DNA from 3 places in the Gudongella sp. DL1XJH-153 genome. Region 1 is predicted to be linked to each of the others. Evidence: riboswitches for the same ligand, from Rfam matches in the RefSeq annotation. Region 1 holds a riboswitch; each other region holds the start of a gene.
The links. A riboswitch is a leader RNA that binds a small molecule or an ion and turns the genes downstream of it on or off. The one in region 1 is predicted to bind cobalamin.
Positions count from the first base shown of each region.

Region 2: it holds a riboswitch for cobalamin, as region 1 does, so the genes downstream of both, ACOEN1_RS00250 (helical backbone metal receptor) here and ACOEN1_RS06960 (hypothetical protein) in region 1, are expected to answer to the same signal.
Region 3: it holds a riboswitch for cobalamin, as region 1 does, so the genes downstream of both, ACOEN1_RS11430 (S-layer homology domain-containing protein) here and ACOEN1_RS06960 (hypothetical protein) in region 1, are expected to answer to the same signal.

Region 1 is NZ_JBMEMN010000014.1:7,038-17,795, reverse strand. Features, by position in the region: gene ACOEN1_RS07020 (RNA polymerase sigma factor) at 1-346, opposite strand, end outside; gene ACOEN1_RS07015 (DUF951 domain-containing protein) at 766-996, opposite strand; gene ACOEN1_RS07010 (mechanosensitive ion channel family protein) at 996-1,871, opposite strand; gene ACOEN1_RS07005 (DUF3343 domain-containing protein) at 1,881-2,141, opposite strand; gene yedF (sulfurtransferase-like selenium metabolism protein YedF) at 2,147-2,752, opposite strand; gene ACOEN1_RS06995 (DUF5711 family protein) at 2,749-3,831, opposite strand; partial or broken gene ACOEN1_RS06990 (Csac_0668 family 2Fe-2S cluster-binding (seleno)protein) at 3,890-4,348, opposite strand; gene ACOEN1_RS06985 (carbon-nitrogen hydrolase family protein) at 4,562-5,482, shown strand; gene ACOEN1_RS06980 (hypothetical protein) at 5,486-6,244, opposite strand; gene ACOEN1_RS06975 (hypothetical protein) at 6,260-6,532, opposite strand; gene ACOEN1_RS06970 (transposase) at 6,534-7,313, opposite strand; gene ACOEN1_RS06965 (PLP-dependent aminotransferase family protein) at 7,602-9,014, shown strand; cobalamin riboswitch at 9,089-9,260, shown strand; gene ACOEN1_RS06960 (hypothetical protein) at 9,480-9,977, shown strand; gene ACOEN1_RS06955 (alpha/beta fold hydrolase) at 10,115-10,758, opposite strand, start outside.
Region 2 is NZ_JBMEMN010000001.1:53,876-64,633, reverse strand. Features, by position in the region: gene rodA (rod shape-determining protein RodA) at 1-757, opposite strand, end outside; gene queG (tRNA epoxyqueuosine(34) reductase QueG) at 863-1,876, shown strand; gene ACOEN1_RS00275 (glycine C-acetyltransferase) at 1,933-3,120, shown strand; gene ACOEN1_RS00270 (DUF503 domain-containing protein) at 3,213-3,494, shown strand; gene nth (endonuclease III) at 3,504-4,154, shown strand; gene ACOEN1_RS00260 (VanW family protein) at 4,151-5,659, shown strand; partial or broken gene ACOEN1_RS00255 (sensor domain-containing protein) at 5,711-7,792, shown strand; cobalamin riboswitch at 7,872-8,054, shown strand; gene ACOEN1_RS00250 (helical backbone metal receptor) at 8,146-9,081, shown strand; gene ACOEN1_RS00245 (FecCD family ABC transporter permease) at 9,141-10,148, shown strand; gene ACOEN1_RS00240 (heme ABC transporter ATP-binding protein) at 10,168-10,758, shown strand, end outside.
Region 3 is NZ_JBMEMN010000036.1:249-11,006, reverse strand. Features, by position in the region: gene ACOEN1_RS11460 (TRAP transporter large permease subunit) at 1-386, opposite strand, end outside; gene ACOEN1_RS11455 (S-layer homology domain-containing protein) at 837-3,362, opposite strand; gene ACOEN1_RS11450 (ECF transporter S component) at 3,380-4,126, opposite strand; gene ACOEN1_RS11445 (ABC transporter ATP-binding protein) at 4,105-5,751, opposite strand; gene ACOEN1_RS11440 (energy-coupling factor transporter transmembrane component T) at 5,724-6,617, opposite strand; gene ACOEN1_RS11435 (DUF4430 domain-containing protein) at 6,610-7,377, opposite strand; gene ACOEN1_RS11430 (S-layer homology domain-containing protein) at 7,424-8,980, opposite strand; cobalamin riboswitch at 9,107-9,309, opposite strand; gene ACOEN1_RS11425 (hypothetical protein) at 9,416-9,604, opposite strand; gene ACOEN1_RS11420 (glucose 1-dehydrogenase) at 9,994-10,758, opposite strand, start outside.

The sequences.
Region 1 (10,758 bases):
TAAGCTCCGCCAGTTCCAATTTATGCTCAACCAGGCTTTCTACATTCTCATCACCAACAATTTCTTCGTTCAGACTGAGATCATAGGATCTTTTTCTAAGCTTGTCTCTAGATAAATTGATTGCTATTCTGTATATCCAAGTATAGAGACTGCTGTTTCTCTTGAAGCTTTTAATGTTTTTAAACACTCGCACAAAGGTTTCCTGAACTACATCCTCTGCCTCTTCCCTGTCCTTGAGTATCAGGTAACAGGTCCCAAGAAGCTTGTTTCCGTATTGCTGCATCAATTGTACAAAGGCCTGTTCCTGACCCTTTATAAGTTCATCAATCATCTGGTTTTCTGTCACCTTCAACCCTCCTTATCCTTTAGACGTAATTTTTAACAAAAGGTTGCATCAAAAAACAAAAAAGAGAGAAATATTCTCCCTTTTATTATACAACACTAATCTATTGTATTGATAACTATGTCTTTATCCTTGTCCAATTCAGGACGTAATTCTGTATGATACTGTAAAATACAAGGAAAGCATCAATTACAAACGAACATATGGAAAGATTAGCAAGATTTTTCACTCGAGATGAGAAAATCGTACTGGTTTGCGTGATTGTATATTACGTTACTGCTACCGTATATGATAAAGAACTCGAAGTCTTTCTTTATCAAGCTTTAAGCTGAATCGATAGCAAACCAATTTTAGAGCCGAGTGTGATAAATCTCTGATCTTGAATCCGTGAGTGATCAATTATGATTTCCGTAGTAAGCTTATCATTCAGACTTATCTTCCGGTTTATGATGTACTATACTTATCCACTTATCATCTACAAGAATTTTACGCACTCTTTTTTCAAATTCAATTCTGGTAAGCCAAATCTGTCTTTCGCATCCCATGCACTTTAATTTTATATCCACACCAGTTCTCAGTACTTCCCATTTGTTTTCTCCACATGGATGACCCTTTTTCAAGGTGACCTGATCTCCAACCTTGTAATACAGCATTATTTATCTCCACCTCCATAAACAACAACCTTTGAATATGGTATTTCAATACCCTCACGGTCAAAAGCCTGTTTATATTTTTTTCTCATTTCCCTTTCCACAGCCCACTGCTCCATGGATCTTGTCTTGGCGATTGCCCTTATTACAACATCAGAATTTCCAAAGCTTGCAACTCCAAGTACCAAAGGTCCTTCAATAATATTATCGTTTGTCTCTGCAATTTCAGCACTGATTCTTTCCATGATTTCCATGGCTTTATCGATATCAGCTTCGTAAGCTATTGAAATATCAACCAATGCTCTCATTGCTCCTCTGGTCCTGTTAGTCACGACATTAATGCTACTGTTTGGAATGATATGGAGCTCACCTGTAAAATCCCTGATTTTGGTGACTCGCACACCTAACTCTTCTACAATTCCCTCTTTGGTATCAATCTGTATATAGTCTCCTACGGCATATTGATCCTCAAGCAGAATAAAAAATCCAGTTATTATATCCTTTACAAGAGACTGGGCTCCAAATCCAATAGCAAGACCTCCAATACCTGCTGTTGCAATAATTGATGCCGTGTTTATGCTGAAGATTTCAAGAGCCATGACTACACCGATAAAGAACAAGATATACTTAACAACCTTTTTTAGAATGTTGGTCAATGTGTCCCTTCTTCTGTCGGAAATCTGGAACTTGTCAAAGTTTTTATTGGTTAAGGTCCTGTCAATAAGTCTGCTGGCAAATTTAACTATAATTATTATGGCCACAAAGATAAGAATAATAGTCAAAACTTTCCCAAATAGATTAAGATCTCCATCTGTGTTTTTAATAAATGTATTAATTGATTGTGCTGCCTTGTCATATAGGTATTTCAATGATTCCATCGCTACCTCCTAGTCAAGTTTTTTGAGTCTTCTCTCACCGTCGATTGTCTGCAAATGGTGGAGTTCCTTGTAATCCAATTTACCTTCATTTTTCAATTCTTTGATTTTTTCAATTTCCTCTACCTCAAATCTTATGGCAAGACCACAGCTTAAGGTAATATCCCTTGGGGTCGGGATTGTCTTAATCTTAATTCCCTCCTTGGTCAATACCTTCTCAGCCCTCATTGCATGATGGGTTGACTGGAATGTCAGTATTCCAAATTCACTCATATTTATCATCCTATCGTAATAGTATTGGTTCCAGACTGCATCTTTTCATATATAGTATACATATTGGATATGTCTCCAACAGCCAGACTATCCTTTAGATTATAGAAGTCAAGACATGTTCCACATGAAATTATCTCGACACCAGATTTATTAAGCTCCAGGAGATCCTCCAGAACCGGGCTATCCTTTACAGTAAGTTTTACACCACTGTTATAGAAAAGAATTGCTGCTGGAAGAGGCATAGTCTCATTTACTGTATAGATGAAGCTCTTCATAAGAAGTCTTCCCAGTTCCTGATCACCTTTTCCCATCTGGTCAGACTGGATTATTAAGATTGTTCCAGCATCAGATTTATGAACAGCAGGCTTTACAGGTTTATCCTCTTTCTGTTCCACTGATTTTAATATGGTAATTGCATACTCATCTTCTCCCAGGTCCTCCACTGAAAACTCCAATGACATGCTATTCGCAAGCTTTGAAATATTCTCACGCGCTGTTTCATTATCAACGATTATTTTAACAGACCCACTGGTCATCTGATCCAGCTCTTTTTTAGTAAGAATTACAGGCTTTGGGCAAGCCAGTCCTTTTGCATTAATTTCTCTAATCATTGCTTCTCCTCCTCTGTTTCATTTTCCTTGTCTTCTATTCTCATTATATTTACACCATTTTCGGTAGTAATAACCAGATCATTGAACTGACTTTGTATATCCACAATGGTTGCATTAAAGCTATAACTCGCTACAGGCTCCCTATGGAGCAAAACCAAAATATCCTTGTCACCTGCTAGTATTATATATTTGCCATGGTTGTGGAGATTATTATAGTCCATCCCAAAGGTCTCCTGCCTCAATGTGCTGCCTTTGTCATCCAGAATTCTTAGATTGTCACCATATATGACGTATATCTCATTTCCATCAAGCAAGACATCCTTTAGCATTGGAAAATCTCTACCCCACACCAGGTCTTCATTTTGCTGCATATATATTCCAGTATCTGCAACTATCAGATTGCCTTTTGTCATACTTGCGACTTTAATTATTATCCTGTCGTCAATTGAATATAACTCCTGATCACCGTCTTCATTATACCTTAATACTTTTGTATTTATTCCCTTGTTCTGGAAATCAAGTACGGTAACCAATATTGACTCCTCTTCCAGGATGTAGTCAATTGGATAGCCTTTTGTGAATATAATGTTCTCACGGTGTTCTCCATTTCTTTCATATATCTTAAGAACCTGCCGTGCCTCTTCTTTAATATGGACAATATGTCCATTTTTTGATGGCTTAAATGAAAATATTGGTGACTCTTCTTCTATCTGAGCAAGAATTTCTCCATTGAAGCTAAAGACCATTGCTTCACCGCTTATTCTATCATAGATACCAATAAGATTATCTCGAATATCCAGCTTGGGATCATCCATCAGAAATGTCCTCTCCCAAAGAATTTTCCCAGATTCATCCGATACAGACAGCTCCTCACCGTTCCAGACCAAATACCTTCCGTTGATGTAACTTATTCCATCACCCGGAATATATGCATTCTCGACAACTTGTTTTCCCTTGTTGGAAAAACTGTCAAGATATCTTACAAACCACTTCTGATTTTCTTCAAATGAGAAAAATATCATTGTCCCAGCAATGGATAATATTAATAATATAAGGATTACCATTCCAAGTCTTTTCATATATTATGTCCCCTCAAACACCAGGGACGGTTCTTTTTGTTTGCCCCTGATTAGATTCTTACATTTGCTTCAATGCCAACTTAATGGTTTCGATTATTTGTGGGCTGCAGCATTTTCCTAGTGGGTTGTTCTCCTCACACCTGCAATTTTTCATTGCACCAGTAATATTAACAACTTCAGTAAAGGTCCTTGCTCCGCCATTTATTACAGCATCGATAATCTGTTCTTCGGTTACCTTGCTGCAATAACATATGTATTTGGGATCAGCGTCCTTCTTATACCATACGTCAACTTTCAGGTCATTTCTTCTTAATATGGTATCTTCATTTTGAGAAAAGTATACAACATCACAGTCTTGTTCAAGACATATGTTGTAATTCTTGTATTTGACTTTATTCCTGTATTCATCCTTTACCATATGCTCAACTGTAACAGCTCCAACAGACTGAGACTTACCTTTGCATTTAGGACACTTTAAAATTTTTTCCACTAAACCTGTGGAATAACCATTGCTTGATCAGCAAGACTTAACTCTCATATTCAAGTCCACTTCATCACTCCTTCCATGATAAAACACTCGGGAAGGTTCCTTTTATTTGTCCCAGTTTCATCATAACTATATTTTAACATACTTTATTGAAAATGACTTCTGTTTCCTGTTAAGAACCCGTTTGATACATTACTGTGTTATAATTAGCTTATTATAAAGGAACTATAGGAGGTCTTATATATGGAAAAGAAATTCAAGGTATCAATAATTCAGGACTCACCTGTTCTGTTTGATCTGGAAAAGACGATGGAAAAGACCATTGTACTTACCAGAAAAGCTGCTTCAAACGGATCAAAGCTGGTTGTATTTCCTGAAAGCTTTATTCCATGCTACCCAAGGGGGCTAACATTTGGAATGGTTGTGGGAAGCAGGACCAAGGAAGCAAGAGAAGATTACAGAAGATATTACGAAAATTCCGTTGCAGTTCCAGGACCAGAGATAGACCAGTTGGCAGAGCTTACAAAAGAGCTGCAGATATACCTGTCCATTGGGGTTACAGAGAAAAATGGTGATGGCCTTGACGGCACGCTCCATTGCAGCAACCTGTTCTTTGGACCAGAAGGATATATGGGAAGGCACAGAAAATTAAAGCCCACTGCGGCTGAGCGGGTTATCTGGGGCGAAGATGACGGGTCAACCATAACAGTTGTAGATACTCCCTATGGTAAAATGGGTTCTCTTATATGCTGGGAAAACTATATGCCACTGGCCAGGATGGCCATGTATATGAAAGGGGTCAACCTTTATATTGTGCCAACGGCAGATCAAAGAGAAGTTTATCAGGCAACTTTAAGACACATTGCCTTTGAGGGAAGATGCTTTGTCTTTATGAGCAACCAATATGTTGAGAAATCAATGTATCCCACAGATCTAAAATACTACAGGGATCTTGAAAATGAGCCGGAAGTAATGTCTCGAGGTGGCAGCTGTATTATAGACCCCTATGGTGAATACGTTGCAGGACCATTGTTTGATGAACCTGGCATTCTTACGGCAGAAATTGACCTGGATATGATTGTGGAATCAAAGCTTGACTGGGATCCAGTCGGTCACTACAACAGGCCAGAGATATTTGACTTTAAAATTAACGAAAGACCTTAATAGCTACTGAATAGGGAGATATCCAATTATCTCCTTTTTTTCCACATCAAAAACAAGCCCCGCAAAATTGTGACCTTCTCCAGAACCAAGCTCTACGAGCAAATCAGAGGAGTCAATGCTATCTGGAGTTGCAGGCCCGTCATGGGTCCATAGGCTGTCGAAAACCTCAGGAGGAACCTTTTCGAAATTTACCTCTGAAAAATCAATTCTCAATTTGTTCTCCCAAGGTGATTCCATAACATATTCAATGGCCTTTTCAGAAGCCAGCCTGTGTTCTGGTGAGATAAGAAGTCTCTTTTCCACCTTTTCTTCCATTTCAGCTATTAGGTCATCGATATGCTCACTTGAATAATCCAAAATCTTGCTGTGCAGCTCTTTAGGAAAAAGTTCCCTTACATTTTCTGTAAAGATTGATCCATCTCCTGGAATCCTGCTTTTGGTTATTTCAATAAGATCATCCTCCCTATCAACTTCCAGTACAAAGGGTAGGGATGCCCCGGATTCAAGATTTGCGTCAGTCCCACCAAATGAATGCTCTTCAATCAGTGCCCAAATATATACTTCTTCCTTGGATTTATCCGAGCCAAGAATATCGATGATCACAAATGTATTCCCAACACTTCCACCTGTTCTGTATTCATCTCTTATGTAATTTTCAATAACTGTTTTGTCCACATCAGAAAGCGGTATCTCACCTGCTGAACAGCCTGACGTAAATATAGTCAATATAATCAATAGAAGAACCATTTTAGTGATTTTCACAATAACATCCTTTCCTTATGCCGATATTAGTCTCCACAATATAACCATGAACCCTCCTGCAGAAAGCAGCATCAGAAACATTCCCAATAATTTGTGCTTCTCATATCTTATATATCCTTCGTGGAATATAAGTATTCCCAGAATAGGAATTACAAAATCCCTGGCCGATTCATTGAGAACGCCAGTAAATGTCAACGCCATAATTAAAAGTGCCACTATTGACAATAACCCCACAATCGTTGAAAACAATCCATTTCGGGACACCGGGGACGGTCCTTTTTGTCCCATTTTAAATTCCTCCTCTGCTTAACCTATGTACGGTACTTTTGCTGACCTCAAGTAATTCTGATACTTTTCTTATACTTAAGTTTGTGTTTTCTAATAGCATACCTATAAGTTGATCCATTTCATCTGAATTTCTTCTTATACTCTGAGAATCAATTTCTACCTTGTTCTTATGGTAGTCATGAATAATTCTCTGAGCTCTTGAATACTCCAATCTATCTAGCTCTTCCTTTGTGTCAATGAATCTAATCTCATCCTCCAACTTATGAAAATCCTGAAACTGTTTATTCGATCCAATACTCTTCATAATCCTCTCTATTTCTCCAGAATCTAAAAGATTACTTTTACCTTGAAGGAAATGAGAATAACTACTCCAGTCATATTGTTGTGGACTTTTGATGATTCCAGCTTTTACGGGATTATTATGCACATATCTTGTTGCACATAGAAGATGAGCTTCATTATGAATAATTTCACTTTTATACCTATCCTGGAACACATGCCCTACTCTATCCAGGCTTCTGTTTATTCTCATCGCAAAAGAGGTATTTATTCTTCTCAAAGATAAAGAAATGTCATCCAATTCACCTTTTAAAATGATATGTACATGGTTATCCATAATACAAAATGCAACAATTAAAACATCTTCTTCAAACTTTGTTTCAATCAATGAAAGGAAATTCTTCTTATCAAAATTGTTCTTGAATATCATTTCTTTGTTTATACCCCTCATCATAATATGATAATAACCTGTTGGACTCACTTCTCTACTCAATCTCGCCATAAAAACTCCTCCCGCATTTTTCTTGTTTTGGGACAAAAAGGACCGTCCCCGGCGTCCCTTTCTGTGTTTTTAATTTTTGAAAATATCAGTTGCAATTAGTATTTTTAGACATTTAATCCTATTAACTCAATGTTACCTTCAAGTAATTGATATGTCAATCCTACGAATCCCAGGTACTAATTATAATACCTTTATATAAACCAATATGATATACTAAGTGTATCCATACAGAAAGGACTGATCAATGTGCTTACTCATATCAGGCTTAACAAGGAGAAGGATTTACCCTTGTATATCCAATTATACGAGGCTATAAGGGATGTTATTGAGGACGACAATATCCAATCTGAAAAGCTCCCTTCAATTAGATCTCTTTCCAAACAGCTTGGGGTTAATAATGTTACAGTAGTAAATGCTTATAAACTCCTTGAGCAGGAGAATTATATATATACTGTAAAAGGTAGCGGTACCTTTATTAAGCGTCCTTCATTTAGTCAGGATAGTTATCTTGTAGAAGAAGGTGACATGGAGCTAATGCTTTCTGGTATCTACCCTCTCCTTAAAAACAGTATAGATTTTGCAAGCGTTTCACCTACAGCAGAACTTTTCCCAATTGAGGAATTTAAAAAATCATTAATTGAAGTTTTGGACAGAGACGGAGGTCAGGCTTTTCTTTACCCTGAAATCACAGGCTTTGGACCACTTAGAGAGTCTATCTCAGAATTTCTTCTGGAGCATTACTCGATTTCGGCTACCAAGGATCAGATACTCATTACATCCGGAGGTCAGCAGGGTCTTGATATAATCTCAAAGACACTTATTCAACCTGGAGATGTTATTTTGGTTGAGAACCCTACCTACCCAGGTGCTTTTGCGGCATTTCAATCAAGAGGAGCCAAGATTATAGGAATACCAATGGATGAAGATGGAATAGACCTGGATGGACTCAAGTCGTATGTAAAAAGATACAGACCCAAATTTATTTATCTTATGCCAAACTTCCACAGTCCAACAACAATCTGCTACAGCGAAACGAGAAAAAAAGATGTCCTTAGACTTGCTCGGGAATATGGCTTCTACATTATCGAAGACGATTTTCTGACTGATTTAAGTTTTTCTGACGATAATAAGCTACCCTTAAAGACCATGGACAAATTTGATCAGGTTATTTTTATCAAGAGTTTCTCCAAAATTTTCATGCCTGGAGTAAGAATAGGTTTTATGACTCTACCAAAGGCATTGATGAAGGATATTATCAAAGCCAAGCACACCACTGACATTTCATCCTCTGGATACCTTCAAAGAGCTTTTGACCTCTACTTGAGAAAAGGTTTCTGGAGAGATCATATAGAAAATATTACAGCCTTCTACAGGGATAGATATCAGCTTATGATTTCAGGACTAGCGAAACTCAAGCATTTTGGCATTTCATACCTGGAACCAGTTGGAGGTCTTAGTATATGGGTCTCACTTCCTAAAGAATTCGATGCCATTGAGCTCTATGAGGAATGTGGAAAAAGAGGTTTGGCAATTGTTCCTGGAAAAGTATTCTTCACCGACTCCAGTGACTCAGAGAAATTTATACGCTTAAGCTTTAGTGCTGTAGGTGAGAAAGAAATAAACAAGGGACTTGGAATTCTTGAGGATATACTTTCAAAATCAGAAAATGAGCCCTCTGAGAAATATATGCCATTTCTCTAGCTAAATGTATCCCTCAATTTGAGGGATTTTCTTTTTCTTGATTTATTGGATCTTGGCGTGTAAAATTAACTTGTACAATTGAATATTTAAATAGGTGTATTTTACTTAATAGGGAAATGCGTGAAACGCTGCAGCCCCCGCTACTGTATATGGTACATCCATCTCAGATACCACTGTGTTAGATCATGGGAAGGTGAGATGGTCACAGCCATTAGCCAGGAGACCTGCCTTTTGAATGTAAGAACCGCTTTCGGAGGGAAAGGAGGAAACAATTATGGTAACAGCAGTTGCAGTTTATCCATTTTTAGATTTTTTCAGTTCCTCCTAGTTGAGGAGCTTTTTTTATTATGAATAGGAAATTTCTTTTTTTCTTGTATAATGAAATGTCCGTACATGAGTATCAAGAAAAGCTACCTTGGAGAATCGTTAGATTCTTTTCTTATTAAAAAAACTAGGAGGGATAAAATGAACGGAAATTTTGATTTTATAGCATATCCATTTCTAAACGACAAAAACAAAATGGTTGACCATGAAATACTTACTGACAAACTGTCTTCAACCTTGGGGCACATTATTTCGATGGGGACTCCTCTGGAAAAGGAAACCTGGTGGCTGATGGACAAGGTTTTGCATCTTAATGGTTCTTTAAGGGGAAAACTAGCAATTTCGCTGGATGACCTAAGAGATGGCCAGACGATCTATCATGTCCTTAAAGATAGACACAAGGTAGCAGGATTCATTTATCCTGTAGGTAACAGACTTGCAACACAATACCATATTGCAAGATGTGAAGCTAAAATTGTTACACGTAATTTATACTTGATTCAACAGTCAGGTATAATTGTTCCAGAAATACTTCTAGATATTTCAAACCTTATGGCAAACATACTATTTGTAATGTCACTTGAAGTAAATAGACTGGAAGGTTTTGAGGAAATACCTTTTGAATCAAGATCATACTAATGAGGATAAATTTGAAGAATAAACACTTAAAAATCATCTTATCAATACTTGTTGTCTTTGTAATGGTTGCGACCTTTCTTGGGGTCAGCAGCTTCATAAAGGGAGCTGATGGCGAAAAGGAAATTCTGATATCTATTCTAGATGAAGAAAATGACATTGTAATTATCGAAAATAAAGCTTTTTACAGCCCTGTTGAATTCCACAGGGCTTTCAATTGGTGCAAGGTGACCTCCACTTATTGAATGATGAATTCCTTTTTTCATCATTCCTGCCAAGAACTGACCTGAGTCTACGCCGTAAAAAGCACTTTCATTACCACTTATTACAAGACATGGCTCCTCGAAATCTCTTAGAACATCCCTGTAATCAACAGAAATAATATTCTCCCAGATTCTTGCCATGTAGTCAGGATTGTTTTTTCCCATTGCCTCAATTGCGATTTTTAGATTTTCACTATCTAGTTCAGGAGCCATCTTACTCATAAACCGTGAAACAAAACCTCTAAAATCATTCTTGATACTCAACAGTTCCTCTTCAGCCATCTCTCTGGTAAAATCTCCCTTGAAAAGTCCATACTTCCATTTGTCATCATTAATAACCTTTGGTGATGTCTCAACAAGAATCAGATTCTTGACTCTATCCTGTCCAAAGTCTTTTAAGTACTCCATTGCTACAGCTCCACCCATGGACCAACCCAGTAAATTGATTTTCCCTAAATCTAGATACTCTCTAAGCACCTCAATATCACTTGCCATCGCATTAAAGCTGAGATCTCCATTTC
Region 2 (10,758 bases), on a different contig from region 1:
ACTGCGTTTGAGTTCCCTGAAAAAGTCCTCTTCCGAAAAGCTTTCCGCTACCAATTGCAATTCTTCCTTGAATAGCCTGATATCCAGTGTTGTTGGTATCTCTTTCAGGGTCTAAAAAGTTGAAGATTCGATTTTTTTGAAAAATATCCAGTCTGGACCATAGAACAGGAAGACTCAAGAGTCCAATAGTCATTGCGATTCCAATATACTTCCATTTTACTCCCGCTACAAATAGCATCGCAGCAATAAAGAAAACAAATACCATAGCCGTTCCGGCATCTGGTTGAATCAATATCAACGCAACTGGTATAAAGGCAAAAATCAAAATCTTTAGCAATACAAAAGGTGAATTAATATCTTCCTTATGAATATCCATATACTTTGCCAGGGATATTATTAATCCTACCTTAACAAACTCCGCCGGCTGGAATCCAAAGGAGCCAATATAAAGCCAGGAACGTGCACCCCATTGATCATCACCGACACCCATGAAAAGCACTGCCACAAGCATGGCAACAGATATCAGATAAATTGGTATGTAGAGCTTACCTAAAAACTGAAAATCAAAGAATACCAGAAACAGAATCGCAACCAATCCAATAATTGTAGCAATTCCCTGTGTTCTGACAAACCTTATGTTTTCCATACTCAAAGTTGCAGAATAAATAACTACTAGTCCATATACACACAAGAGAATGACTGTTGCCAGTAATATAAAATCAAATCTCTTAAAAGCTTTTTTTCTAAGATTAAACATAAAATCTACTCCTTTACATTAAGGTTTATTATATCACAATATCAGTTGTACAAGTAGTGGGTTTACGGCTAATTATTTGGTATAATTGTAGATGGAGGGATTAATATGCATAAGGATAAAGTTGTTGAAATAGCAAATGACATTGGGATAGAAATAATCGGATTCACTCATCCAGGACCATTTGAAAGGATTGAAGAGCAGCTGAAAAAAAGATCTGAAGCTCAAAGATCAACAGAATTTGAGGAAGATGACCTGGATTTAAGACTTGATCCAAGAAAAACAATGAAGGGTTGTAAATCAATAATTGTGATTGGGATTTCATATAACCTTGAATATAATCATAAAACCAAAGTTGATATCAAGGGAAGTCTTTCAAAGTCTTCATGGGGTAGTGATTATCATTTTGTACTTAAGGACAAAATGGAATCACTTGTTACTGAAATGAAGAAGAATTTTGACTTTGATTATAAGCTCTTTGTCGATACGGGCCCATTGATAGACAGAGAGCTCGCATACAGAGCTGGAATTGGGTATTACGGCAAAAATTGCAGTATAATCAATCCTGATTATGGATCATTTATTTTTATCGGTTATATTTTAACTGATTTGGAATTGGAAATTGATTATTATCAAATGGAAAGTCAATGTGGTGATTGTACTTTGTGCTTGGATGCCTGTCCAACAGGTGCTTTGGAGGCTCCTGGAATACTTAATCCCAAGATATGCATATCTTATTTGACTCAGACCAAGGAACTAATACCTGAAGAATTATCATCAAGAATGGGTATAAAAGTATATGGGTGCGATACTTGTCAGTCTGTTTGTCCCAAGAACAAGGATATTCATTTATCATCACATCAGGAATTTTCCCCTTCAAAGACAGAAGGAGTCATAGATATAAAAGAGCTTGCTCATATGTCAAAAAAAGAGTTCAAGGAGAAATACGGTGATATGACTGGAAGCTGGAGAGGAAAGACAGTGCTCTTAAGAAATGCAGTAATTGCATTGGAGAATATTGGAGCTCGGAATTATATTGACATAATAGAGACAATAGACAAAAAGAATGTAGAACTTTTGGAACCTTATACTTCTAGGATATTAAAAAATATGGTAGAATAGCAAATGTCGTTTTAACACATAAGCTTATGTTTTAAATTTTTTAAGGAGGGATTTTAGTGTCAAATGTACATGATTTGGGATTCCTGAAAGAGAATATTCAGGAACTCAAGGATCAAGGCGTATACAGAAAGCTACCTGTAATGGGATCTGCAAGTGATGCAGAAGTAATACTAAATGGAAAGAAGGTTATAAACCTTTCATCAAACAACTACCTTGGATTTGCAAACCATCCCAGAATGAAGAAAGCAGCAATTGAAGCAGTTGAAAAATATGGAGTAGGTTCAGGTGCTGTTCGTACAATTATTGGGAACATGGATATTCATGAAAAACTTGAGGAGACACTTGCTAAATTCAAAAGGGAAGAAGCAGCATTTATTTATCAATCAGGATTTAACTGTAATGCTGGTACTATTCAGGCAATTACAGAGGCAGGGGATTTGATAATATCGGATGAATTGAATCATGCATCCATTATCGATGGTGCAAGACTTTCAAAAGCAGCAAAGACAATTTACAAACACTCTGACATGGAGAGTCTTGAAGGGGTGCTAAAGGAGAATAAGGATAAATACAGAAATATGCTTATTATAACTGATGGTGTGTTCAGTATGGATGGAGATATTGCAAAACTGCCTGAAATAGTCGAGTTGGCAGAAAAATATGGCGCCATGACCTATGTGGATGATGCTCATGGTTCAGGAGTTCTTGGAGAAAGTGGAAGAGGTACTGTCGATCACTTCGGGCTTCATGGAAGAGTAGACTTTACAATCGGAACCTTATCAAAGGCAATAGGAGTAATCGGTGGATATGTGGCAGGTTCAAAGACCATGTATGAGTGGTTAAGCCATAGAGCAAGACCTGTTCTTTTCTCAACATCGCTTCCCCCAGCTGCAGTAGTCCCAATTACAGAAGCCTTGAACATGCTTATGGAATCAACTGAATACACTGACAAGCTTTGGGAAAATGCAGCTTACTTCAAGGAAAAGATGGGTTCACTTGGATTTGATACAGGAAACAGTGAGACACCAATAACTCCAGTTATAATTGGCGATGAAGCCAAGACAATGGAGTTCAGCAAGAGACTTCTTGAAAAGGGAGTATTCGTATCAGGTATCATTTTTCCAACAGTACCAAAGGGAACTGGGAGATTGAGATGTATGGTAACAGCTGCTCATACCAGAGAACAGCTTGACAATGCCGTGGAGTCATTCAGACAAGTTGGCAAAGAGATGGATATTTTATAGTGGTGTTTAAAAGAGGGGAAATCTCCCCTCTTTTCTTTATGTCTGAAATAGTATACTATTAGACTAAGAAATAGATAACAAGAGGTGGAATTATGATAATTGGTGCATGTTCAGTTGAATTGCATATATTTGAAGTCTATTCACTAAAGGAAAAGAGACAGGTGATCAAGAGCTTACTTGGAAGACTACAATCCAGATTCAATATATCTGTGGCTGAAGTGGATTATTTTGATACATGGCAATCTTCTGTTATCGGGTTTGCCTGTGTATCCAATGAAACAGTCCATGTAAGAAGCATAATAAATAATGTAATAAGGTTTGTGGACCTGGATGGAAGAGTGGAAATAGTTTCCCATGAGATTGAAATACTATAGGAGAATGACATGAGGAAAAGACTTACAAAGATTGAAAAAAGCAAGGTTCTTGAAATACTAGATGGCCTGTATCCTGAGGCAAAAGCAGAATTGAATTACAATAACCCTTTCGAACTTCTCATAGCAACAATTTTATCAGCTCAATGCACTGATGTCAGAGTAAACAAGGTTACTGAAGAGATGTTCGAGGAATTGAAGAAGCCTTCAGATTACATTGGAATTGGAGTAGAAGCCCTTGAAAGAAGGATCAGGAGTTGCGGACTTTCCAAAACCAAGAGTAGGAATATAGTAGCTACTTGTGGGATAATTCTAGAAGAGCATAAAGGAAAGGTTCCAGATACTATTGAAGAACTGATAAAACTGCCTGGTGTTGGTAAGAAGACTGCAAATGTTGTTGCGAGCAATGCCTTTGGAATACCAGCTATAGCTGTGGATACCCATGTGTTCAGAGTATCAAATCGAATTGGACTCGCTGCATCAAAGACAGTTGAAAATACAGAGAAGGACTTAATGAATAGTATACCTGAAGAAAGATGGACAAAGGCACATCATCAGTTGATTTTTCATGGAAGAAGGGTTTGTAAGGCAAGAAAACCACTTTGTGAAGATTGTCCTGTTAATGTTTATTGTCTTTATTATAAGAACGGGGTGGGGAAGTGAAAAAAGGAATCAAAATATTAATAATAGTATTAACGGTCTTCGGTGTAGCAAGTCTTGGAGGCTACTATTATCTGGACAGCTATGTTGCAAAGGATACCTTTTATGAAGGAATTATAATAGATGAAATCCCAATGGGTGGATTGACATTGGAGGATGGGATTCAGAAGCTTAAGGAGTCCAAGGAAGTACATGAAACTAAGCAAATAACTCTTACAGTGGAAGGATATCCTGGTGCAATATATTCTATGAATATGTCAGATATTGATCTGGATTTCAATTACGATGAGGTAGCCATGAAGGCATTTAGTGTTGGAAGATTAGGGAATGTAATACAAAGATTTCAAACAATAAGAGATCTCCAGACAAATCCAAAGGTATATACTTTGTCCCCAACTATAAAAACTACAAATGCCGATAGCGTCCTTGACGTAATCGCCGAGGATATTGAGATTGAACCGGTTGATGCACAGTTCAGTTTTCAGTCAGGACAGTTTGAAATCATAAAACCTGTTCAAGGAAAGTATCTCGACAGAGATTCCTTCAAGAAATCTCTTGAGATGGTTTCGGAAGAAATCCTTACAGTTGAGAGTTTGGAAATTTCCGTGATAACACAAGAACCCAAAATTCAGGAAGAATACTATAAAAAAATCAATGGTGTTATCGGAGAATTTTCTACCAGTTTTGCAGGAAGCTCAGCGGGAAGAAGCCACAATGTAAGATTATCTGCAGAATCCTTTAAAGGGATGCTTGTAATGCCGGGTCAGGAAGTATCCTACAACAAGACAACTGGTCCAAGACAGGCAAGATATGGGTATCAGGAAGCTCCAGTAATTGAAAACGGTGAGCTTATCCCTGGAATGGGTGGAGGAGTATGCCAGACGTCAACTACTTTATACAATGCACTCCTTCTTGCTGATATGAAAATTATTGAAAGAAGTCCCCATTCCATAGCACCAGGATATGTTCCGAGAGGAACTGATGCAGCTGTTGCTACAGGTTATCTGGATCTGGTATTTAGGAATGACTTTGATTATCCTGTAATGATTGACAGCAAGGTAGAAGGTACCAGAGTATACTTCTATATTTACGGTGACAAGGATAACAGGGATTATTCCATTGATATTTCAACAAGCTATGTTGCAACAATACCATACAAGGTACATGAGAATCTTGATGACACAATCCAGCCTGGAACGAGGGAAATGGTACAGGAAGGAAGAAACGGGTATAAGGTAAATGCCTTTAAATCAATAACAAGAAATGGAGAAATAGTAAGTACAGAACAGATATCACATGACTATTATAGGGAGAGAGACTATATTTACAAAGTGGGTCCTGAACCGATTGTGACTCCTCAGGTACCAGCCCAGGAAGTTCAAAACCCAGAACCAGAAATACCGATAATAGATGTATCTCCAGAGAATAGTGATCCTGTTAATGATGAGAATAGTGAGGATATGTCTGTGCCAAATGAGGATCTTTCTGAGCTGGAGGCAGCTGAATAACTGCTGATATACCCTTTCAGATTTTTGAGTCATAAAGAGGAGAGTTTCTATATGAATAAGAAATCCGAGAACAATCATAGTAATGGGAAAGAGAAATCAAATATACTTGCCCAGAGTCAAAAAAAATTATATGAAGCTCTTTTTGAAATCAGTCCTGATATGAATTATCTTTTGGATAAAGAGGGATATGTGGTTAATATTAGTATCTCAAGTGAAAGATATTTGAAGTATTCCAGAGATGAATTAATAAATTCTCATTACTCAGAATATATCCATGAAGATGATTTAGAAATTGCTAAAGATGTTTATTCAAAGGTATTGAGAAAAGAGGCTTCACAATTTGAAATTAGATTGCACAATCGTGATAATGAGATTATTTGCTTCCAGGTATCCTCAATACCGATTATTGAGGATGAATTGATAATTGGCGCTTTTGGAATTGCACGGGATATTACTGCAAAGAAGGAAACTGAAAGGAAGTTAAAGGAAGATGAACAAAGGTATCGATCACTTTTTGAGGACAATGTAGATGCTGTCATAACATATGATTTGGAAGGACGGTTTGCATCGGTTAATAGAGCTACTGAAGAATTGATGGGATACACAGCTGATGAACTTATTGGGGAGCCTTTTTTGCCATTTATTGTACCAGAACGTCAGGAATACACCATGAATCAGTTTTTAAAGGTATTGGAAGGAAGATCCATTCAATATGAAACAGCTATGTACGATAGAAAAGAAAGAATAGTTGATCTGCATATAACAGTTATTCCTATTGTTATTGATGATGAAATAATTGGTATTCATTGCATAGGTAAAGATATAACAATGCAAAAAAGAGCTGAATTGGCATTAAGTGATATGGCCTTTAACGATTACTTGACCAAGCTGCCTAACTTGTATGCTCTAAATAGATATATTGATTATTTGATTGAAGCTGAGGAACAATTTGCCATATTCATGATGGATCTTGATCGTTTCAAAACAATTAATGATAGCTAGGGGCATGAAATGGGAGACCAGCTATTAAAGGCTGTTACACAGCGATTAACAACCCATATACCCGAAGATTCCAAACTATTCAGGTATGGTGGAGATGAATATGTTGTAATTTTGAAACATAATGATTTGGATGAAATATATCAATTGGCTCAGGTGATCAGGGATTTGTTCAAGGAATCTTTTGTATTTAATGAGATGGAAATCAACATATCATCCAGTGCAGGGATAAGTATCTATCCTGATGATGGCAGCAATATGGATACTTTGTTCAAAAAAGCTGACAATGCAATGTATTTCTCAAAAAAACATGGTCGTAACAACGTTGTGATGTTTAATTCTATTGAAAATGAACATGATGATAAATTGACTAGAATGGAATCATATTTGAAAAATGCCATTAAAAACAAAGAATTATCATTGGTTTATCAGCCTCAGGTTGATATGAATTCAAGAGAGGTAGATGGGGTTGAAGCCCTTCTGAGATGGAACAATCCCGTTCTAGGATCGGTGTAACCCTATGATTTTATACCAGTTGCAGAAGATAGCGGTCTAATTATTGAAATCGGGAATTGGGTAATGGATTCTGCGTGTAGACAGATTGATGAATGGAGCAAGATAGGCTTGGGTGATTTGAGTGTATCAGTTAATATTTCAGCTCATCAGTTTTATCACATGGATTTCATAACGGTGATTCAGGAAGTATTGGAAAATACAAAGATTGATCCACGGCTTTTAGTTCTTGAGATAACTGAATCAATTGCATCAAATTCTGATATAGTAATAGACCAGTTGATTCAATTGAAAGAACTGGGAGTAAAAGTATCAATAGATGACTTCGGTACTGGTTACAGCTCATTGAAGTACTTAAAGGATTTACCTATCGACTACTTAAAAATTGATAAATCATTTGTGCATGGAATAGAAAAAAGCAAAAAGGACCAGGATATTGTATCCACAATCATTACTCTGGCACATAATCTGGGTTTTAAAACCATTGCTGAGGGTCCTGAAACTGATAAGCAGGTACAGTTCTTGATAGAACACAGGTGTGATTATGCACAAGGGTATTATTACAACAGACCAATCACTCCTTGGAATCTGGGAATTTGGATTGCCAGATATTTCATATAAAAAAGAAGTAGATAACACCTTCAGAAAATTATAAAATGGAACTGGTTGATTAAGTCATCCTGTTCTGATATCATAAAGACAAATAATATTTGAAATAGGTATCTCACATTTGAGATTTAAAAGGGAAAGTGGTGCAAATCCACTACAGCCCCCGCTACTGTAAACGGGAACGAAGTCAGCAATAAGCCACTGGGAAACCGGGAAGGAGCTGAACCGAGGATGAACCGTAAGTCAGGATATCTGCCTATCACATCTACTAAGCGCTTTACCTCGGAGGGAGGGATGTATGCAATTTGTAAGAATAGCTCATCTCTTGATGGGCTTTAATTTATGCAAAAAAAGGAGCGATAAACTTGAAAAAAGGAATTCTTATTTTATTGGCAATGATGTTGGCAGTTGGTTTGTTGTCAGGTTGCAGTTCGCCTTCAACGCCTGAAACGCCTGAAGAACAATCAGAAGAAGTTGGGGATGCTGTACTGAGTATAGAGGACGATTTTGGAAATACCATAAACTTTGGGAATCCTCCGGAAAAAATAATTTCCCTTGCACCAAGTAACACTGAGATATTATTTGCAGTAGGTGCAGGAGACAAGGTTGTAGGAGTAACTAGCTATGACGATTATCCTGAAGAGGTTTTGGATATTGAAAAAATCGGAGATTTTAATGGAATTAATCTTGAAAGGATTATTGAACTTGAACCGGATCTTGTTATTAACTATGGGGACGGCGTAACTGAGGAAAACGAGAGACTCCTTGAAGCTGGTATCCAGATTGCAGGGTTTGAGCCTGAGAGTCTCCAGGAAGTGTATGACACAATAATAAAGGTAGGAAAAATAACAGGACATGAAGATGAAGCAAAAGAGCTTGTTGAAGAAATGACATCACAAGAAGCTGAGTTAGCCGAGAAAATAGAAGGACTGGATAAAAAAACTGTTTTTTATGAAATCTGGCATGAACCACTTATGGCTGCAGGACCGGGATCATTTGTAGATGAGCTCATAAATCGTGCTGGTGGTGAAAATGTTGCAGCAGATGCTGATGGCGAGTACCCACAATTTGATCTTGAACAGCTTATAGAGAGAAATCCACAGGTATACATCACCGCCAATGACCTTCCCGAGAAGACAGCAGATTCTATAAAGGAAAGACCAGGATATAGTGAAATAGATGCCATTAAGAATGATAGAGTGTATTTGTTGGACGGCAATATAATGTCAAGACCCGGACCAAGAATAATTGATGCACTTAAATTGATAATTGAAGCTATCCATCCTGAAATAAACAATTAAGTAAGGCTGTGATTAATGTGAAGGAAGAAATCCGGATTAAATCCTATGGTATAACCTTATTGATACTGATTATACTACTTGTTATAACAATTGGAGTTACAGCGACAATTGGATCTGCAAGTATTAATCCAATTGATGTTTACAAAGTTGTGGCATCTAAGATACCAGGACTTTCAAGCTTTATTGGGACTGATTCAATTACAGATTCTCAGCATTCCATAATATGGAGTGTAAGACTTCCTAGGGTACTTTTAGGAGTGATTGTTGGAGCCGGGTTGTCAATTTCTGGAGCCTCTTTTCAGGGATTGTTGAAAAATCCAATGGCTGATCCATATATTCTTGGAATTTCGTCAGGTGCTGCTCTTGGAGCAGCTATCGCTATTATACTTAGATTGAATGTTGCTTTTGTTGGCTTTTCAGGGATTTCAGTGATGGCGTTTATCGGGGCGTTAATTGCTGTGACACTGGTGTATAATATAGGTCGGATCAGAAATCAAGTACCAGTTACAACCCTATTGCTTGCAGGTGTTGCAGTTGGACAGTTTCTAACTGCAATAACATCACTTTTAATGGTAGTATATAATAGGGATATGACAAAAATCATTTATTGGACTATGGGAAGCCTATCTGGAAAAGGTTGGACTCCAATAACATCAATTTCGATACCCATGATCATTGCAATGGCGATTACATTATTTTTTGCCAGGGATATAAACATAATGCTGACAGGAGAGGAGTCTGCAAAAAGTCTTGGAGTGAATGTTGAAAAGACAAAGGTGTATATACTTCTTCTTGGAACTTTTATTACATCTATGGCAGTATCCATAAGTGGTATAATAGGGTTTGTTGGTTTAATCATACCCCACATAGTTAGACTGATTGTTGGACCAGATCATAGAATTCTACTTCCTTCATCTGCTATAGTGGGAAGTATATTTATGGTATTTGCTGATACAATAGCGAGAACTGTTATTTCCCCTATGGAAATTCCTGTAGGGATAATAACAGCAATATTTGGAGGGCCTTTCTTTATCTATCTTCTACGAAGCAAGAAAAGAGCCCTTTAATGGATAAGGTAGTGATATTATGATGGCAGTAAATGCAAAGAATATTGTCTTTGGCTATTCCTCTACTCCTGTTATTAGAGATGTAAGCTTCCAAGCTGACAGTGGAGAATTTATAAGCATAATTGGACCAAATGGTTCTGGGAAGTCAACACTGCTTAAAACAATTAATGGCCTTTACATACCTGAATCTGGACAGGTTGAACTTCTGGGGAAAAATCTTGAGGAGTACAAGAGAAAGGAAATAGCACGAAAGATTTCTTTGGTTCCGCAGGATACAACTCTTGATTTTGAGTTTACCATTGAGGAAGTTGTTTCAATGGGTAGACATCCATTCAAGGGTAGATTTGAAAAAGAAGATGTAAAAGACAAAGAACTTATCTATGAAGCCATGGAGATGACCAATACATTTGATATAAGGGACAGACTTATAACTGAAATATCCGGTGGTGAAAGACAAAGGGTCTTTATTGCTAAGGCACTGGCTCAGAATACTGAGATAATTCTACTGGATGAGCCCACCTCACATTTGGATATTAATCATCAGATTGACATTTTAAATCTACTGAGGAAGATGAATCAGGAAAAGGGTATTACTATTATACTTGTAATC
Region 3 (10,758 bases), on a different contig from region 1:
CCAGCCAAAGTACCTAAAAGTCCACAAATTACTGTAGAAGATACTATTATAGCAAGAATTCCTTTCTTCTCAGTGTTTACACCAATTTTATCGATAATCCATTTTACAATGGTCTTGCTTACACCGGTTTTTAGCATCAACTCACCTAAGCCACTTCCCAGCATAATTATCAAACCAATCAATGCCAAAAATGATCCCATTGAAGATGCAAACATTCTTGCAATACTTCCTGGACCTAGCATTGTAAGTACAATTCCTACAGCTACGCCTCCTAGTGTTGCTGATAACGCTTTCTTACCCATAAAAATCAGTACAAGATATGTAGCAAGTGGCAATAATGCCCATAAAGATCGTTCACCAATTAAAGCATACGTACCTAATTCCATTAGTTAAATTCCTCCCTTTTATAGATAATTTTAAGCATCTCCATAAATGTAATACCATCTCTCCGTGACTCATTGTCAGCGAATTATACTTGAAACGAAGACACCTGTTTTTTCGTGATTCTGCCCCCTTTCTTACATGTAAATTTAGATAATTCAATCTATTATAGCTATTATACATTAATAAAGTTGGTATATATATGGTCTCTATACTTAATTTATGACACTTCTAATTCATTATTTTGTGTTAAGTAACATGAGCAGTGTTAATGCAAAAAAATCGCCTTCGCTCTACATGAAAGAGAATTTTCCTCTAGAAATACCTTAAATTATATTAGGACTTAATATTCATATTAGCGATGTTTTTTTCAGCTAAATGATTATATGAAAGATTCTTCGGCAGGCTCAAAACAGCGTGAAAAAACGCGGTTTTTATTCCGCGTTTTCTTGTGTTTATAAATTCATCATCTGTATATATCTGTACAGGAGTACCGCTACTTCTGCCCTTGTCATTGGCTGCTCACCTCTAAATGTGTTGTCGTCGTAGCCTGTAATCAAGCCTCTTTCCACTGAAAATGCTACAGCTTCCCTAGCCCAAGCAGGAATCTCTGTTCCGTCTGCAAAGCTGATCATACCATAATAGGGAGCTTCTCCATTCTGCATTCTGTGTAATATCACTGCTACTTCATTTCTTGTTATGCTTTCCATTGGTCTAAAGTTACCATTGCTTCCTTGGATCAAACCTTTTGCAAATGCTTTTCCTACATAGTCTGCATACCACTTAGTGGAATCTACATCTGAAAACATTGCTGTTCCTTGGCTTAGTGATTTATCCCCTAATGTTTCAACTACCAGCTTTGCAAATTCTGCCCTGTTTATTGATCTATTTGGTTCGAATTGACCTGTTTCTGTTCCTGAAATTATTCCTCGACCTGCCAATAATTCTATGGCATCTTTTGCCCAAAGGATGTCTTCTCCCACATCGCTAAATGTTCTTCTTGGTGGAATTACAAATACTGGTTCTTCTTCTATTTCTTCTTCAATCTCTTCTTCTATATCTTCTTCATCCGGAAACTTTGGTACCCTTGATGATTCTGATTTTGAATAGTACCAAAGGACTTCATCTCCATCGCGGACTTCCTTGTCAATCGCTGGAATGCTGGGTGCTCTTCCATTGACAGCATACATCCATCCACTTAAACCTTTATTCTTGATTCTTTCAATCTCTGTAACAAAACTATCGTTTGATTCAGATTCATAATCCAGACTTGTTTCCTCCAGTGCTCCCAATGCAGTTAATCCAAATCTATCATCACTATATAGTCTAACTGTTTTTGGTCCATATATTACATCGCCATCATCATCTATCACGGCAAATTCTACCTTTATTCTTTCTACGATCGGTGCTGGTGGTTCTTGGTATTCTTCTATTGTTATTGTTTTTGGCAGGCTTCTCACCAAGCCATTGTCAGGCGCTGGATATTCTGCTGTATTGATTTTATGTGCTGCCAGCTGATATTCGCCTTCTGAATCGATGCTTAGATTCACTTTGCCCTGTGCATCGGTCACAACATCTACTGCAGTGGGAGATGTCATTTTATTCTCTGTATAATATAGTATTGTTGCTCCTTCAACTGGATCTCCGTTATCGTACTTTACTGTGGCTGTAAAGCTGTCTCCTGGCTCTGCGGTCGTCTTTGAAAGTGTAATCTCTCCAAATTTTCCTGAAGCTCCACCATACAGTACAAATGAATCTCCGTCTGCGTATATCTCCTGATATGGAGCTACAGCCCAATAGGTCTGTCCAGGAATATCATTGATGCTTCCTATATATCCATCCGGTTGCTGAACTGTATATCCCAATTCTACGGCATTTTCGACAATTATATCTGAATAGCTCTTGTTTCCTTCAACCTGGACTTCGGTACTCGGCAAAATTGTATAGTCCGGTCCTTCTATCCTTATTGTTACAGTACCTAGTGGTTCTTCAGCATCGCCTCCGGCGACATCTGTATCAGGATTTGCATCCTTAAGCATAAAGGCATATAATGCCCATGCATTGGAAGCAATATTCGCTCCCTCATAATCAGTTGCAGCTAAAAATTCTATGGCTCCTTTTGATGTGCCTTCATACTGCCATTCTTGCTCATCCAGGTTTAATCTATCTATCATCCATACTGTCTCTGCTGAATTTGTTATTGGATCATCCCAGTCGCCACTTATATAGCTACCATTGTCTTTTTGCTGATCCTTGATCCAAACAAGTGCAGAATCCATAGCTGTATCCAGCGCTGCAAGGTTATCCTCAGCAACTAGATCTTTTAGGCTATTAAGTACCCTTGCAGCCTGGGTTGTGCTTTGAAAATCTCCAAAACTTCCATTGTCATTTTGCAGATCCAGTATATAGGTAGCCATGTTTTCAGGATTTTCCAATTCTGAAATGTTACCGGTTAAAACCAAGATATCATATGCCGGTAAATTGACATATTGGCTGTACTCGCCATCTTCTCCAAAGGTGCCGTTACCTGCAGTATCATATCTGGCCTTTAACATGTCCCAAAGTGAAGCCGCTAAGGAGGTTTTCTTCAATTCAAGTGTTCCGTAGTACAATTTGGCCAGGTGATGGGCTGGTACCGGATCTGTGTCCTCTGCTTCAATTACAGCTTGAATTTTCTGATCCAGAAATGCTCCCAACTTAGTTTCTTCATTGTAATCCCAATTCAGTACATCTGCTCCAGTCTGATGGATAACCCCCAACATGAATCCATCCAGATCAGTATAGCCATTGCCCACAATTTCACCTTTTCCATTGCGGTAACCGTTATATAGGTTGTCTATGTTCTCAGTGGCCTTTTCGCTGTACAGCGGATTGCTGGCCTCTGCCAACACGGGTGCAACTGGCAATATCACCATTGCAAACATAACTATTGCCATAAGTAGTGTTGTAATCCTTAAAAACTCTTTGTTGTTTCTAAACATTTTATCATCCTCTCCTTCTATCTTAACATTCCATACTTTATTCTTATTCTGTCCAACTTCTCTATCATTGGCCCAGATAAAAAATACAAGAAAAATACTGTGCTAATTGCGTGAACTAGGTCATAAGGTATTCCTGAAATGTATGATGCCAAAAACATCCTTATATTTGCTCTTTCTGTATACATCAAGACTGATGCTATGTTCATCACTCCACCGTAAATCAAAAATGTCGTTAAAAATCCATATATCGAAAGGCTAAGTCGTGTTTTCCTAAGAATACCTTTTCTAATCAATACACCTGCAAGAAATCCTGTCAGACCCAATGCAAACATCTGCCATGGGGTCCAGGGACCTTGCCCGAAAAAGAAGTTTGATACAAAGGCACTCATGGAACCTACCAGAAATCCTGCTTCCGGACCAAATGCTATACCTGAGATTATCACTATGGCCATCATTGGCTTAAAGGCCGGCAGCATGAAAAACATTGTCCTTCCCATTACTGCCAAGGCTGCAAGAACTGATATCACAATGAGTTCCCTTGCCTGAGGGTCTCTGTTTTCAAATACCATAAAAAATGGCACCATGGTATATACCACTAAAAACATGCTTATGAAATAGTATTTTCTATCGTTTAGGAATTCCATCCCAAACCATATGGTCAATGGAATCAGCACCAATATTATAAATGCAGATATGGTTGATCTTTTCCTTATTCCAGGATGCTCAATATATCTTTTGTCTTCTACAATCCATTCATTTTGCATAGATCAATCACATCCTCCGTGGTTACTGCATTTTCGAATACATGCCTTGACATTCTGTTTGCTCCTGTTGTGTAGAAGCTGTTGCCTGAGAAAAACTCCCGAGGTTTTTCTGTCGCTATAATGGAACCATTGAAAATGAGTGAGACCCGGTCTGAGTACTCTGCACAAAACTCTATGTCATGAGATACCATAACAATTGTGGTGCCCTTTTTAACCAAATCCCTCAATATATTTCCCAGTCTTGTTTTAAAGTGGCTGTCCAGTGCCTTTGTGGGTTCGTCCAGCAGTAATATTTTAGGCTCCAAAAGCAAAACCTTGGCCATTGCCAGCTTTTGCTGCTCCCCTCCACTTAGATCATAGGGGTGCCTTTTTAGGATATCTTCCAAGTCCAGCAATTCTATTGCTTCTTTTGCCTTCTTTTCTCTTTTTTCCATATCCTTTTCAATCGATCTGAGCATTTCATATATATCTCTTTCAACGCTCATCTCAACAAAGAGGGCCTGAGGGTTTTGGGGCAGGAATGCTGTATGGGGATCAAGGTTCACCTTGCCTCTGTATGGCTTGTTTAAACCGCCCAGGATTGACAGCATTGTTGTTTTTCCTGTGCCGTTTCCCCCTACAATCGAATGAAACTCGCCCTTTTCTATCTTGATCGACAGGTCCCTTATTACATCTTTTTCGTTTCGGTCATATTTAAACCAAACATCAGCTAATTCCATGGCTGCTTCTGTCTTTTCTTCTAACTGTTCTTTCGGCGGAATTTCTGGATGCTTGATTATCCGGTCTTCTACCTTCCCGCTTAGCCATTCCCTGCTTTTTTTTACTGACAATGGGTAGCTCTTTGTCTTGGCTGATTCTCCTTCGACCGCTGCAAATATTTTCATATATGATGGCAGTGCCTTGGCCATCACATGTCCAGATTCCAGAATCATGCCGCTGGCATCTTCTGGTGGTGCATCTATGATCACTTCTCCATTATCCATTACTAGAATCCTGTCGCTCATGGGGAATAGTTCCCCTAGTCTGTGTTCTGAAATGATTATTGTCGTCCCAATGTCCAGATTTATTTTTTTGATGGTATCCAGGAACTCAGTGGCTGCCAATGGGTCTAGCTGTGCTGTGGGCTCGTCCAGTATCAATACTTCTGGCTGCATTGTCATAATGGAGGCCAGGTTCAGGAGTTGCTTTTGTCCTCCAGATAGTTCTGTCACCTTTCTCATAAACCAATCGCTTATTCCAAAAAATGTTGCCATTTCTGCAACTCTGAGTCGTATTGTGTTATTGTCATATCCTAGACTTTCCAGGCCAAATGCCAGTTCATGGTATACCCTATCTGTGACTACCCCATTTTCAGGGTTTTGGAGTACGTAACCTATCTTTGAAGTCTGTGTCCGCAAATCAAATTCTTCAATGGGCTGTCCCCGGAACAGGATATCTCCCTTTTTTATGCCATATGGTGTCAATGCTGGCTTTAAGTGTCTTAAAAGGGTGCTTTTACCACTACTGCTTTCCCCACATATGGTTACAAACTCACCTTGTTTAATGGATAAGCTTATATTTTTTAACTGCCTTGTCTTTTCCTCTGGATAGGAGAAGCTTAAACCGCTGATTTTAAATGTTTCCATTTTATGTCCTCCATTATCCCTAAGATTATTGGTAAAAAGAAAATAACTGCAATGCTTATGTAAAATGGGATGCTTGTCTTTGTAAGTTCTGTCCATTTTACCGTTGGATATATCCTAAAGTAAAATCTGCCTATTCCCAGACCATAAGAAAATACTGCCATCAGTGCTCCTAAACTGACTGCAAGCGCACGGTCTCTTGCATCAAACCTAAATATTGAGAAGCTAGTTCTTCCTTTTAGTCCATATCCCCTAGCCTTCATGCTGTCAGATGTTTCGACTCCATTTTCAAGTGCCCAGGTCAGCATTATTGAGAGGATCTTTAGCCCGTTTCTTGCTCTTTGAAACAAGTTGCCTGTATGGAAATCTCTGCCTATCCCCTTTTGTGCATTTGAGATAACTCCTATCTGGGCCTTGTACATTGGCACCAGTCTTAAAACCATTGAAAATATCAGTGATGTCTTGGGCAGGATTCGTCCAAAGAGGTATATGACTTTATCTGATGATATTACTTCGTTGTAGCATGAGAACCAGATTATGACGGAGCCTATCATCAGGGCTGAAAAGAGACCATACACCAATGATTCCAGTGTTATTGGGTTACCATTGCTAAAATAGCCCAGTATTGTTGCCCCTTCATGCACAAACAGGACGTTTATTGCTGCTGCAAAGACCATCAAGGGCAGCATATACAAGAGGTTGAATTTTAGTGCCTTTCTTCCCTTTAGCCTGACCGAATACACAAATGCTGCCGAATATGAAAGCACCAGGATTATTGGATTAAGCAAAAATACCGTTGTAGTTATTACTACTGTAAAAAAGATAATGTTTATGATTGGGTGATAGGTGTAAAAAGGGTCTCTACTCATCGAACTCAAATCCCAGATCTCTTCCTAGATCACATGTATACAGCAATCTAACAGTATCACCCTCTTTGAGTAGATAGTTACTGGTCCCCAGGCTTGGTGATATGTCGTTGACCGAATACATCCACCCGCTTAATTCTCCACAGTCAAACTCATATATGTTTCCTATGCCTTCAATATAATTTGAATTATGTATGGGTGTCATAACATATTCCATATGAATCTTATTCTTTTTCATTTCTCTAAGCAGAACGTTAAAAACTGATTCACCTTCATAGAATTCTACCTTTTGAGCAGGAAATATCCATCCGTCCTCAGGAACCAGCTCCCACTTTTCTGGGTTGATTGCTTCCTCTTTATCAAGGAGCGTTTTGACTGAGACAGATAGGGTTACATGTTTTGCTCCCTCTTCGGTTGAGGTTGGCTCTTCTGATTCTCTTGTTTCTGCTGGTGGCTCGGCAGCCTGCTGTGCATCTGTTTCAGTTGGTGTTGGTTGCTCTTTTGGTATCTCAGCTGCTTCTTCAAGTTCTGCCGGCGTCTCTGGATCTATTTCTTCAGTCTCCAAATCAGGCTCCTTTTCCTCTGCCGCCTTTATTTCAGGCTCTTCTTCCAGGTGAAATCCTGATTGGGTGGATTCAGCATTCTCCAGTTCAGGTTCCGGTGCTGGTGCCATTGCTGGCCCTGAGTTTAGCATCTGAATCCCAAGCACTAAAACTAGTATCAGAAAAAAGCTGGCGAGTCCTATCCATATTCTTTTACTCATAGCGATCGATTCCTTTCATCTATATCGGTTGGCCAAAGCTAATCCCCTACATGTCCTCAAGAAGCCTATATAGCATTCCTGCCACTTCGCTTCTTGTTGCTGCCCTGCTTGGTTCAATATCTATTATGTTATCTGGAATATAGCTTTCTTTAACACCAAATGCCATGGCTTGTTTGCTCCAGTCGGCGATCTCTCTATAATCTGGAAATTGGCTTAGGTAATTCCTTGTCTCAGTTTCAGAGATTGTCGTATCCAAATCCATAGTTTTTGCAATATTGTAGATAACCATTGATGCCTCTTGTCTTGTGATCTTGTCTTGTGGTTTAAATGTGTTGTCTGGATAACCTTTTATCAGTCCCGAGGCTTTTGCTGCTCCAACATATCCCGAGAACCAGTCTGATTCCTTCACATCTGAAAATCCGTGATTATGGGTTTCTTCCTTGTCTAAGGCTCTGCTAATAAGGGCTGCGAATTCTGCTCTGCTGATGCTTTTACCTGGCTGAAATTCTGTCTGTGTAACTCCATTTATTATCCCTTCTATACTTAACTCAATTATTGCTGTTTTTTCAGGGTCGTTCTCTATATCCACAAATGGATTCTTTCTGGGCTCATCGCTTGCCTGACTGTTGTTGTCTATTATAATGTTGCTATCTGTCATATCAAATAGTGATGCCTTGGCTTGTTTGAATCTTTGATATGAAACCAAAGCGTAAAATGATTGCTGTGTCGCAATCTTATTCTCCTTGCCATCCTTAAGATGTGAAAATCCACCTGAGATATTGTAAAAATTTTCGATTGAATTATCTATTACATTATTGCCATTTTTGATAAAACCAGGATCGCTCGCTGGATCAATCCCCAGCGATGTAAGTGCAACTATTACTTGTGCATTGCTTTCAGCGTTTTCTACTGACATTGTCTCGAATCCTCCATCTGAGTTTTGAGCCTTGGAGATAAATTCTAGTCCTCTCTCTATATATGGTTTAACATCGGCTCTGTCTTTGTACCTTGAAAGACTGGTTAAAACCATCGCCGTTATATCAACATCTGGGATTTCTGAGCTCAATGACCAACCTCCACCCTCTATTTCATTTTCCAGCATATATTCAATAATGCTTTCCCTTGTACTCAAATCTGAATAGTCGTTGGAATCAAGAGCTATCAATGCCCAGATCGGACCGTTTATGCCTTGGATTGTAAGCTTATCCAAATCTGAAAGCTTTTCAACTAGATTGTAGCCTTCCATATCTTTTGGATCTATTCCCAATACTGTCAGAGCCAATATTGTCTTTGAGTATTCCGTATATTTGCTGGTTGTCAAGATGCCCTGCTTTTGGTTTAATTCTTTTCTTAAGCTGCTTAAATATGTATCTGATAGATTTTCCATATCAGTCTTTTGATACCTTGCAAGCCCTATAATTGACCAGGCATCTGAAAATCCGTCTTGGTTTTTAAGGATATAGTCTGCTGTCTCTTGTATGACCTTCTCAATGTTTTCCGATTCATTCTTGGCATAGGCTTCACTTGGAAAATATACACCTAAAGCCATTGAGACTGCTATTGCTATCGACAGTATTAGGGATAGTATCTTGTTTTTGTTCATATGTATTGGACCTCCTTCAAAATTTTGGGCATTAAAAAAGCATTTGCCGATATTTCCCGGCAAACGCTCAAACTTACATGCAAAAAACCATGCTAGATATTATCACCTGTTTTAGTCAAAGAAAACAAAATGAGAGCATTGTCGGCAAATATCCTGACTTTGCTTCATCGCTCCCCCCTGCCTTCCCATAGTATATAGTGGCTGATCTTTAAGATCGTGGAGTTTGCTCTGCATTCACAGTGACTTGATCGTGTGGGATTCGCACCCAGCTTCCTTGCATGTGACAACTTTAATTGTTTTGATTATACACCATATCTGAAATTGTATCAATAGAATGTTTTCAGGGTGACATGGAAACTTAAGGGACGGCGTGGAAACCGTCCCCTACAATCTTTGATGCTAAATATTTAGAATGTGTCTTGATACCCTATGATTTTACCGTCCTTTTAAAATACTTACAAATACTACAACACCTGCCAAAAACATCAAAATACCAAACCCAATCCATAAAAACTTTGTTTTTTTGCTTGTTGTTTCAGATGAATTGTTTTTATAGAACACAATAACTAGGGTGGTTATTACAATAGAAATAATTGGTAAGAATACAGCAAATAACTTGGACATAAAACTCCTCCTTCAAATTAGGAACTACAAGTGTATCGATTCCAAAGTTAAGTCGTATCGGTCTACTTATACAACGCTAGATAAAAAGAATGTTCATTAACTATAATACTCATCTTCTTCCCATTTCAATGGATTTGTTTCTATGTGCTCCCATATTTCCTGATATTCCTTTTCATTTCTTATTATATGTTCATAATAATTTTTTTTCCATAAAATCAGATTTTTTGTTTTACTAATTTCATTATATCTCTTATTAACAAAAGATTTCAGTTGTCCAACAATCCTGTGTAGGGGAGGGTTTCCATGCCCGCCCGATTGTGAGTTCTTCTAAAAAGAGGCTACAGCTTGATAACAAGCTGTAGCCTCCTTGAGTTTCTTAACTGATTTTATTAAATTGCTGTCCAGCCTCCGTCAACTGCAAGGTACTGTCCTGTTGTATAGCTAGATGCATCTGATGCAAAGTACACAACAGCTCCGTCAAGCTCACCTTCCTTACCTATTCTTCCCATTGGACAGTAGGTTTTTACTACCGCCTCGAATGACTTGTCTGTTACAACATCCTCAGTCATTTCACTCTTAAAATAAGCAGGACCGATTGTGTTTACGGTAATATTGTACTGAGCCCATTCAGTGGCAAGTGCTTTAGACATCATCTTCACTCCGCCCTTGGTTGCTGCATATGCTGAAATTCCTGATCCCATCATTGCTACAGTACTGTGGATTGAACCGATGTTTATGACTTTTCCGTATTTTTGTTCAACCATTATCTTGCCTACTTCTCTTGCCATAAAGTAAACACCATTGAGGTTTATGTCCACTGTCTTAAGCCAGTCTTCGTCTGACTGCTCTTCAGCTGGTGCCATAAAGCCTATTCCGGCATTGTTTACCAATATGTCAATTTTCCCAAAATGATCTTTTACTTCCTTGACTGCATCCTTTATCTGTTGTACATCAGTTACATCACATTCAACTGCCAGAGCTTTTACTCCCAGCTCTTCCAAATCCGCCTTTACCTTTTCAAGTTTTTCCATTCTCCTTGCAAGTAAGGCAACATCCGCTCCCTGCTTTGCAAGAGCAGTTGCAAATTGAACACCAAGTCCTGATGATGCTCCTGTAACCAGTGCTACCTTTCCTTCAAGACTAAATAATCTACT